DNA from 3 places in the Companilactobacillus paralimentarius genome. Region 2 is predicted to be linked to each of the others. Evidence: predicted binding sites of a transcription regulator. Region 2 holds the regulator's gene; each other region holds the start of a gene.
The links. Region 2 encodes Rex, which represses fermentation and respiration genes when NADH is low (regulators of the CRP and FNR family bind a similar motif). Its sites were predicted from a motif close to TTGTGAANTANTTCACAA; they were not measured.
Positions count from the first base shown of each region.

Region 1 (3,295 bases), 960 kb from region 2:
CTAACTTTTTGAGTCTGCATATAAGCACCACCAACAGAAATGGCGGTAACAATGAAGACACCAAACAATAGAAGGATCTGATTATCAGCATTACTCTTCCATCCAAAGATAACAAAGACTAATGTCATGATAACTAATGAAGCAATTGTCATTCCTGAAACCGGTGCATTTGAACAACCAATCGTTCCGGCTAATCTAGCAGATACAATAACGAATAGTAATGCCAAAATAATAGAAAGAATTCCACCAGCAATAGCCATAGCGATGTTACCAGAAACGAAGAAACCAACAACAAAAATTGCAACAACAGCGATTACTAATGACCAAATACCTAACATGTTACGATCATCATTACCACCGTTTCTGGCATTCAAAGTTTTCTTAATGGATGTAACAATAACTGGAATCAACTTAACAGCTCCGACAATACCACCGCAAAGCATTATACCAGCACCAATATATTTCGAATAGGAACCGGCAACTTGATCAACGCCCATCTGGTTAACAAGAACTGTTACATCATTCCAATCCTTCGCATTATTAGTTGCCATTTGAGTAAAGTTAGCAATTAACGGAGTTATCGCGAAGTTGGATAGAATCGAACCAGCAAACATCGTCAAAGCAACATCCAGTCCTACAACAAATCCAATACCGGCTAACATGGGATTAACTTCTGTCGACATCTTCCAACGATAGAAGGAATTACCTACATAAGTGATCGTACTATTGACCCAACCGAAAACTTGTGTTGTTAAAAGCGTCAATAAACCACCAATACCAAAACCAATTCCCATGAATTTCAAAGAATCACCACCAGCTTCGGAAGCAACTAAGGCTTCTGAAATGGCCATCGATTCTGGATAAACTAATTTTCCGTGTTCTTCAACTACTAAATAATTTTCAACTAATGAAGCTGTACCAATTGCAAATAATACAGCCAAAGCTCCAACTAAAACTCCTGCAATGAAGTTGACACGACCACCAATAATAATAATGGCGGGTAAAACATAAATCATTCCACTGGCGATTGATTCACCACCACTAGACATTCCTTGTAATAAATTCTTCCCCAGCATGCCCTTCTTTTTAGCAAAAGCGGCAATAAGTCCTGATCCAATAATTGATCCAGGAATACCAGCCGCAACGGTTAATCCAGCTTTCATACCTGAATATGCTGTTGAAGCGGCAAAAATAACTGCTAATATGGCACCCATGATCATTACAACTGAGCTGCCACCATGATTATCTTTATCAGTCACATACGGTACATATTTTTCACCCGATATGCCACCATAAGCAGACTGAGATAAGCTCTTTTTCATCTCAAGTTCCTCCCTCCAATTTATGTGATTCCAAAACCACTGTAGAAAGAATGCTTAATTCTTCAGCAATGATTTCAATTCTTTATAGAAGGTTCTTCATACCCTTTATTCTTTAATAACACCTACCATCGCTACATTATTTTCTCCTTTTCCATCGATTCATTTTCATGATAACGGTTACATTTACAAAAATCAATAGTATTTTGTGACATAGCTCACATTGCTATTTTAAACGGAAATAGTGATTCTTCGAAGTGTTCACGATTAATAAACGCCTGTCTTTCTTATTTGCCATAGGCTTTGTCACTTATCACTCATTAATTTGAATTTAAGAATTTTAATCTTAAATACGATCATATTAATCTTTTACTAATATACATATATTAATCACAAACCTTTTTCATAAAATTTAGAATTGCTATTTTCATAATAATTTTTTTGAAGAGCTCATATGAAGCCTACCAACAAATCAAACGGCCTTTAATTAATTTGAAAATTTCATCATGTAGATAAAACTTTGTTCAAATTTTAAAACGTACATTCTCTAATAATTAATATCATAAAAATAGCTACTTACTTATTCATTACTAATATTTATTGCAAATGGCATATTAGTTTCACGTATTATTCATCAAATTGATTAGCTTTTTTAAGCAAAAAAATACTCTATGAATTTAAAAAATTCATAGAGTATAAGTTAAGAAATATTTAACTAAGCTTCTTTGACGTCCATACCTTGGTTTTCTTTTGAAAGAACCTTATCGTTGATCATAACGAATGGAATGTATACTAGAACGCCTAATACAAAGGTAATCAATTGAATAACAACAGCACGCCAGTCACCTGCAGTAGCTAGGAAGGCACTGAATCCAATTGGCGTAGTCCATGGAACTTGGATAACACATGGGCTCATCCAACCTAAAACAGTTGTTACATAACTAATTACAAGACCCATAACAGGTACAAGTACAAATGGAATAGCTAGTGAAATATTATAAACGATTGGATAACCGAAGATAACAGGTTCGTTGATGTTAAAGAATCCAGGTGCAATTGATAATTTAGCAACGTTCTTAGTTACAGCACTGTGTCCAACTAGGAATGTAGCAACTAGTAAACAAAGTGTTGAACCAGAACCACCCATCAAACCGTAAGTTTGAACTTGGGAAACATTGATAATATTAGGAATTGCTTTACCGGCATTATATGCGGCAATATTTTGTGTAATATTGATGATCAAAAGTGGTTCTAGAATTGAACTGTAAATAACTGATTGGTGAATACCGAATAACCAAAGTAAGTTACCTAGTGAGTAAAGAATGATAACTCCCCAGATACCTGTTCCAATGTGACGGAGTGGTTCTTGAATGAATGTTGTGATCAAGTTGATCAAATTCATTCCTGATAAATTGTAAAGTAGTGCTGAAATAATCGCTGAGCATGATAAGACGATGATCATAGGAATCAAAACATCGAATGATTTACCAACAGCTGGTGGAACATTTTCACCTAAATGAACTTGTAACTTCTTAATTCTAGAGATTCTGACAAAGGCTTCAGTAGCAATCAAACCAACGATAACACCGGCAAACATTGCTCCTGTACCTAGATTAGTAAATGGTAAAACAGCTGAAACATCGACTGCTTTTTTAGCACCATCTGGAATTAATTTAACTGTATTTGGCATCATAGTTACCAAAGCAGACATTGATACCAATGCAGCAGAAATTGGATTGTCAAAACGTCTGTTTTTAGCTAAACAGTAACCAATCATAGCTGCAATTAAAATACCTGAAATATTTAGTGTCGCATTACTCAATAAGGTTCCCCAATATTGAACATGCAATAATGTCTTACCTTTAAAGATCCAAGTAAAGACCGTGTTATTTAATAGAACCGCTAATCCAGCAAGAATATATAGCGGCATGATAGTGGCAAACGCATCACGTAATGAACGTAAATGAATTTGGGCA
Region 1 covers NZ_OY724131.1:332,266-335,560, reverse strand. The annotation lists gene ACI6PB_RS01560 (OPT/YSL family transporter) at 1-1,322, opposite strand, end outside; gene ACI6PB_RS01555 (PTS sugar transporter subunit IIC) at 2,035-3,295, opposite strand, start outside.
Region 1: the regulator Rex is predicted to act here: its motif matches at 1,526-1,543, upstream of ACI6PB_RS01560 (OPT/YSL family transporter).

Region 2 (3,295 bases):
ACCGACACGTTCTCCTTTCTTGACATCTAGATTGATTGGTTCGGACATGATGTGATTCTCATAACCGATAGCGGCATCTTTGACTAGCAATACGTCGTTTCCACTTTCTTTATCAATTTGAAATTTAAAGTGAACGGAACCTTGGTCACTATCAGGACGATCTAAGACATCCATGTGTTCAAGCTTTTTACGACGACTTTGGGCCATCTTAGTGGTAGAAGCACGGACAATATTCTTTTGAATGTATTCTTCGGTCTTTTTGATTTCAGCCTGTTGTTCTTCATAATGTTTCCAAGCTACTTCTTGATTCTTTTTCTTTTCTTGCAAGTAGAAAGTATAGTTACCAGAGTAGTGTGTTGAAGAGTGATGGTTGATCTCAACAATTTCAGTAACAGCTTTGTCTAAAAAGTATTGATCATGGGATACGATGACTAGCGCCCCACGATAATTTTTGAGATAACCTTCAAGCCATTCCACTGTATTGATGTCCAAATGGTTTGTTGGTTCATCCAAAAGTAAAATATCATGATGTTCCAATAGCATTTTAGCCATAGCTAAACGTGAACGCTCACCACCAGAAAGGGTTGATATTTGAGCTTGCCAAACATCTTCATCAAATCCAAATCCTTTGAGAACACTACGGATTTCTGATTGATAACCGTAACCATTTTCTTGACGGAATGTATTTTGTAATTGATCGTATTGTTTCAAGATGTTGTCGTAGTCTTGAATATTGGGGTCAGCAAGTTTTTCTTCTAAGACATGCATCTTTTTTTCTTGTTCTTTTAGATAGTCAAAAACATGTTCCATCTCGTCAAAAATTTTATTTTCACTATTTAAACCGGAATCCTGAGCAAGGTAACCGATATTTGTATCCTTTTTTAGAGCAATATTTCCACTATTATAACTTTCCTGATCGGAAATAATTTTGAGCATAGTTGATTTGCCGACACCATTTCGGCCGACTAGACCAATCCTGCTATTATCCTGTACTTCGAAGCTGACATTAGAGAACAGCTTCTTAGTACCAAAATTTTTTGTAATGTTTTGTGCTTGTAATAAAATCAATTTCAAACTCCTTTATGTATTCACAATTTTAGCATTATTTAATAAATTATGTCTTTATAGGTTTAACGTGTTGCGTTTTTGTTGATTTTTATTTACTATAAATGTTAGTGAAATGACACACATATGGTGGTAAATTATGACAAAAACAACAGTTCCAAACGCAACAATAAAGCGTTTACCAATTTATTATCGGTATTTTCAATTTTTAAAAGATGAAGGTACAAAAAAGATCTCTTCTGGAGAATTATCAGAAGGGGTCAAGATAGATAGTGCTACAATAAGACGTGACTTCTCATATCTAGGAGCACTTGGAAAACGCGGTTATGGCTACGATGTAAACGATTTAGTAGCTTTCTTTAAAAAACTCTTAAATCAAGACAAGCGTACTAACGTAGCTTTAGTCGGTGTAGGTAATTTAGGTAACGCCTTACTAAATTATAACTTTTCTCGGACTAATAATGTTCGAATTGCGGCAGCTTTTGATATTAATAAGGAAATTGTCGGTACAGTTAAGAGTGGCGTTCCTGTTTATGATATATCTGAATTGAAGGAACAGCTTCATTTGCAACAAATTGATGTCTGTATCTTGACAGTTTCTTCAAACGCAGCTCAAACAACAGCTGATTTATTGTCTGATGCTGGAGTTAGAGGAATTCTAAACTTTACACCGGTAATTATCAACGTTCCAAGTAGTATCCGCGTTCATTATGTTGATTTGGCTAATGAATTGCAGACTTTGATTTTCTTCTTAGATCGTGATAAGTCAATGAAGGAAGAGCAAGAATAATTTTTTGGGGGAAAGTATTATGAGTGAACCATTGTTCTTAAAGCCTGTATTCCACGAAAAAATTTGGGGTGGAAGAAAGCTAGAAACTAAATTTGGTTACAATATTCCAGATGGCACTATTGGTGAATGCTGGGCTATTTCAGGTCATCCACATGGTAGATCACAAGTTGAAAATGGCGAATTTGCTGGTCAATATGTTGATGATCTTTGGAAAAATCACGGTGAACTATTTGGTAATCCTAAGGGAAAAGTTTTCCCACTTTTAACAAAGATTTTGGATGCTGAAGCTAGCCTATCTGTTCAAGTTCACCCTGATAACGAATATGCAGCAGAGCATGAGCATGAATTAGGTAAGACAGAATGCTGGTACATTATTGATGCGGAACCAGGTTCATACTTGATCTATGGTCACAATGCTAAAAATAAAGCTGAACTTGATAAGATGATTGAATCAGGTGACTGGGATCATCTATTGAGAAAAGTTCCAGTTAAAACTGGTGACTTCTACTACGTACCAAGTGGTACTGTTCACGCCTTGAACAAGGGTATTATGGCTCTAGAGACACAACAAAGTAGTGATACAACATATCGTTTGTATGACTACGACCGTGTTGAGAAGTCTACAGGTAAGAAGCGTGACCTTCACATCAAGCAGTCAGAGGATACGATTACAGTTCCTCATAAAGACCCACAATTAAACATTGAATCAAAAGAAGAGGGTAAGAACAAGTTTACAACATTTGTTCAACCACCTGTATCACCATTCTTCTCAGTTTATCACTGGGAAATTAAAGAACCAGTCAAATTACATCATCAAATCGGTAAGTATACTTTGATTTCTGTAATTAATGGTCAAGGTAAGATTACTGTTGATGGAAAAGACTATGATTTGAGCAAGGGTATTCATTTAATTGTTCCAGCAACTGTTGATTCATGGACACTTTCTGGCGATTTGGATATTATTGCTTCAGAATCAGGCGAAGATTAGATAAATATTAAATAACGTAAAAAATGCAGAATATCGATTTGAAAAAACCGTATGTTCTGTTTTTTTTATTGGCTGAATTAAGCAAAAATAGAACTATTTTACGATTGACACTAATTATTGTTCGTGAAAATGAATTAAATGAAAAATATTCTAATTTGAAACCGTTATCAATTTCATTTTTTACAAAAAGTCTTCTATAATTAAAACTATGTTGATTTCAAAGGGGACTTTAAAGTGCAAAAACGACGATTTTTTCGAGTCAGTTTAGGCTGGCAAATTATTATTGGTTTGATTTTAGGTATTATCCTTGGTCAGGTCTTTTATCAAAATAAAGCTGCTATTCAGGTAATGCAGAACATTGGTACAATGTTTATCTCAATGATTCAGATGATTGTGTTACCGATTGTTATCTCTTGTTTAACAGTTGGTATCGCCAATATGGGTGATATTAA
Region 2 covers NZ_OY724131.1:2,019,997-2,023,291, reverse strand. The annotation lists gene ACI6PB_RS09890 (ABC-F family ATP-binding cassette domain-containing protein) at 1-1,068, opposite strand, end outside; gene ACI6PB_RS09885 (redox-sensing transcriptional repressor Rex) at 1,205-1,855, shown strand; gene manA (mannose-6-phosphate isomerase, class I) at 1,875-2,843, shown strand; gene ACI6PB_RS09875 (cation:dicarboxylate symporter family transporter) at 3,078-3,295, shown strand, end outside.

Region 3 (3,295 bases), 100 kb from region 2:
TCCAAGTAACGAACTGAAGTCTTTTCAAAGTAAACTCTTGGTTGTTTAATCCATTGCATATTATTTCTCCGTTTTGCGATTGTCTTAATATTAAGCAAATCAAATGAAGATACATTATGAGAAATAGAATTCTTCCCCCATGAACCAGTACCAAGAGTAAGTGATGGGATCATTTCATTGTAGAGATTACCAATACCACCAATAGCAGCAGGTGTATTTACCAAGACACGACTAGCTTTCATCTTAATACCAAATTCCCTAGCCAAATCTTCATCCATTGTGTGAATACCAACGGTGTGACCTAAACCACCAAAGTGTAGTAACTCATCGGCTTTTTCGAAACCTTCCTTATGTCCCGCAACTTTATAAACTGATAGAACAGGTGAAAGTTTTTCAGCTGAAAGTGGTTCATCTGGACCAACCTTTGAAAGTTCGACACCAAGTACTTTAGTATCAGCAGGAACCTTAATGCCAGCCAATTTAGCAATTTCAATAGCTGATTTACCAGCAATAGGACCTTTAACTCCACCTTCTGGTCTAAACATTGTTTCTGCTAATTTCTTATAATCTGATTTCTTAATGAAATAAATTTTATTCTTTTCGAATAGAGATTTAACTTCGTCATAAATGTCAGCATCAACAATGGCACTATTTTCAGAAGCACAAACCATACCATTATCAAATGTCTTTGATAGAACAATATCATTAACAGCACGTTTGATATTAGCAGTCTTTTCGATGTATGCAGGACCATTACCAGGACCAACACCCAAAGCAGGTTTACCAGTTGAATAAGCAGCCTTAACCATTCCAGGACCACCAGTAGCAAGAACACTGGCAACTCCTTCGTTATTCATTAAATATGATGTTGCCTCAATACTTGGTTTTTCAATCCATTGAATAACACCTTCTGGGGCACCAGCATCGATGGCAGCTTTTAACATAACTTTAGCGGCGGCAACAGAACAATTTTGAGCTTGGGGATGGAAACCAAAGATAATTGGATTACGTGTTTTCATAGCAATCAATGACTTGAACATTGCAGTTGATGTTGGGTTAGTAACAGGTGTAACACCTGCTAAAACACCAAGTGGTTCAGCAACTTTGATCAAACGATGTTCCTTATCATCTTCGATAATGCCAACAGTTTTATCGCGTTTGATTGAGTGCCAAATTTCTTCTGTAGCGTACATATTTTTAATGACTTTATCTTCAACCATTCCACGGCCAGTTTCTTTGTAAGCTAACTTAGCTAATTCAAAACTAGCGTTTAATCCGGCAATAGCCATTTGGTGAACAATGTGGTCAACTTGTTTTTGAGTAAAACCGTCCATAATGTCCAAAGCCTTGTGAGCCTTAGCAACCATAGCATCAATGACGGGTTTTACATCTTCTTTTTCATCTGATTTTGTAGAAACCTTTGTATCTTTGGAACCTTTCAACATCTGATTACCTCCAAGATTTAAAAATCAATATATTTGTTAACTAATTCACGTTTTATCTTATCACTGTACAATCAATGTTCAAGTTATTTCATTTAAAAAGTCCAAGTAAACGTTTTCACATTGATATATCAACACCTAGTGTTCAAATTGCTTACAAAAATTTATTTCACATCTTATTTCAATTGTGAATATTTCTTCACAATCTAATCAAAATGCCTGTTCTAGGTCGCTTTTCAATTCACAAAAAAAGAGCCAAATCAAAATTCAGCTCTTACTTGTGAAATTTTTTTCTTTTTCAATGAGATGTTTTGTCGTTTGATGTTAAATTCTATTTGTTGCGAATATAGATTGATTATAGGCATCAACCTCCCTTTAGATAAGGTTTTCGTTTAGACCGTTCAACTTTTGAATACATTTCGTATTGTAGAGATCTGACCTTTTATATTCCCAATAGTTTTCCTTCTAGTTTTTAAATAACTGTACTTCAAACTTCTAAGGTCAATTTTCTATATCTTTTCTTCTCAAGTATGCTGTACCTTGGTCCTCTCGAAAATAAGCATTCTTGCTCCACTTTTTATCTAAACATGGTCTTAGTTGCACGTGCCATTACTTTTGGATCTTTTTCGTAATGGTGCATTGGTGTCATTTCTGATAATGGAATATTCAATAATGTGTATACTGCACGTTGTGCTGCACGGAATGAATATTGCTCTGTAAAGACCATATCGAATGGTTGTTCACAGAATTGACTGATGAAGGCCAAATTCTTACTGTTCTTTGGAACTACATCTGGACGATCTCCGACGGCTCTTTGATTGAACATTGCACTTGCATATGGTAGATAAACAGGAATTACATTGACAATACTATCCATAATTTCTTGAGTGTGGTTCTTGATATTGTCTTTACTTGGATCTACTTCTGCCAAGTGTCCTAGCAATTCTTCTAGCATTTCCTTACCTGTCATTTCCATTACAGGTTTTTGAACATAGTCACCATTTCTTCTTGGATACATGAAGTAACCCCAGAATGTTGATTCATTTGGCTTTTGTGCCTTGAAGTGTGGTTGATGATGAACAACGATTGACAATAATGGAGTACTGTTAATCCATGTGTTCAAAGCATTTCCTGGTTCTTGTTGTGTAATACGTGAAATTTCATTTACCAAAAAGTGGCTATTTGTTGTAACTGTGAAGCTGACCCACTCACTTTGTGTACGATCTCCAAAGAATTTATCAGGGTTACCTAGTGAATAGAACTTCTCAGAAGCTTTCTTCCAAAGTGCTGCACTAGGTGCATAATCCATATTTTCTTTGAATGGTGTATTAAAGTCACCAAGTGATGAACTATCGGTAATTGATCCATTAGTATCAAAGACTAAATCATTTTCAGCAACATCGATATGTCCTTCTTTATTGTCATTGTCAACTTCTTCATACTTGAGTCCAGTAACAATAATATCATCTTGAAGTGGTGTGTCTTTGAATTCCAGGTCAGTAACTTTACGGTTATTGATAAAGGTTACACCACGATCTTCCAAGTATTTACGCATTGGTAGGATAATACTTTCAAATTGATTATATGGACTTCTTGTTACACCCTCTAGTGTATTGATACGACTAAATTCAAGGATCATACGATTCATGTAACGACGTAACTCAACAGCTGAACTAGCACGTTTGAAAGCAAAGGTTGTTTGCCACATGTACCAGAAGTTTGTTGTAAAGAAGTGAGGACTACTTGCAAACCACTCAGCAATACTGATGTTATTTAATTTTTCTTCATCTTTTTCGGGCATCAACATCAATTTAGATAATAAATAACGATCCTTATTATCAAATTGCATATGT
Region 3 covers NZ_OY724131.1:1,917,099-1,920,393, forward strand. The annotation lists gene adhE (bifunctional acetaldehyde-CoA/alcohol dehydrogenase) at 1-1,445, opposite strand, end outside; gene ACI6PB_RS09295 (oleate hydratase) at 2,020-3,295, opposite strand, start outside.
Region 3: the regulator Rex is predicted to act here: its motif matches at 1,479-1,496, upstream of adhE (bifunctional acetaldehyde-CoA/alcohol dehydrogenase).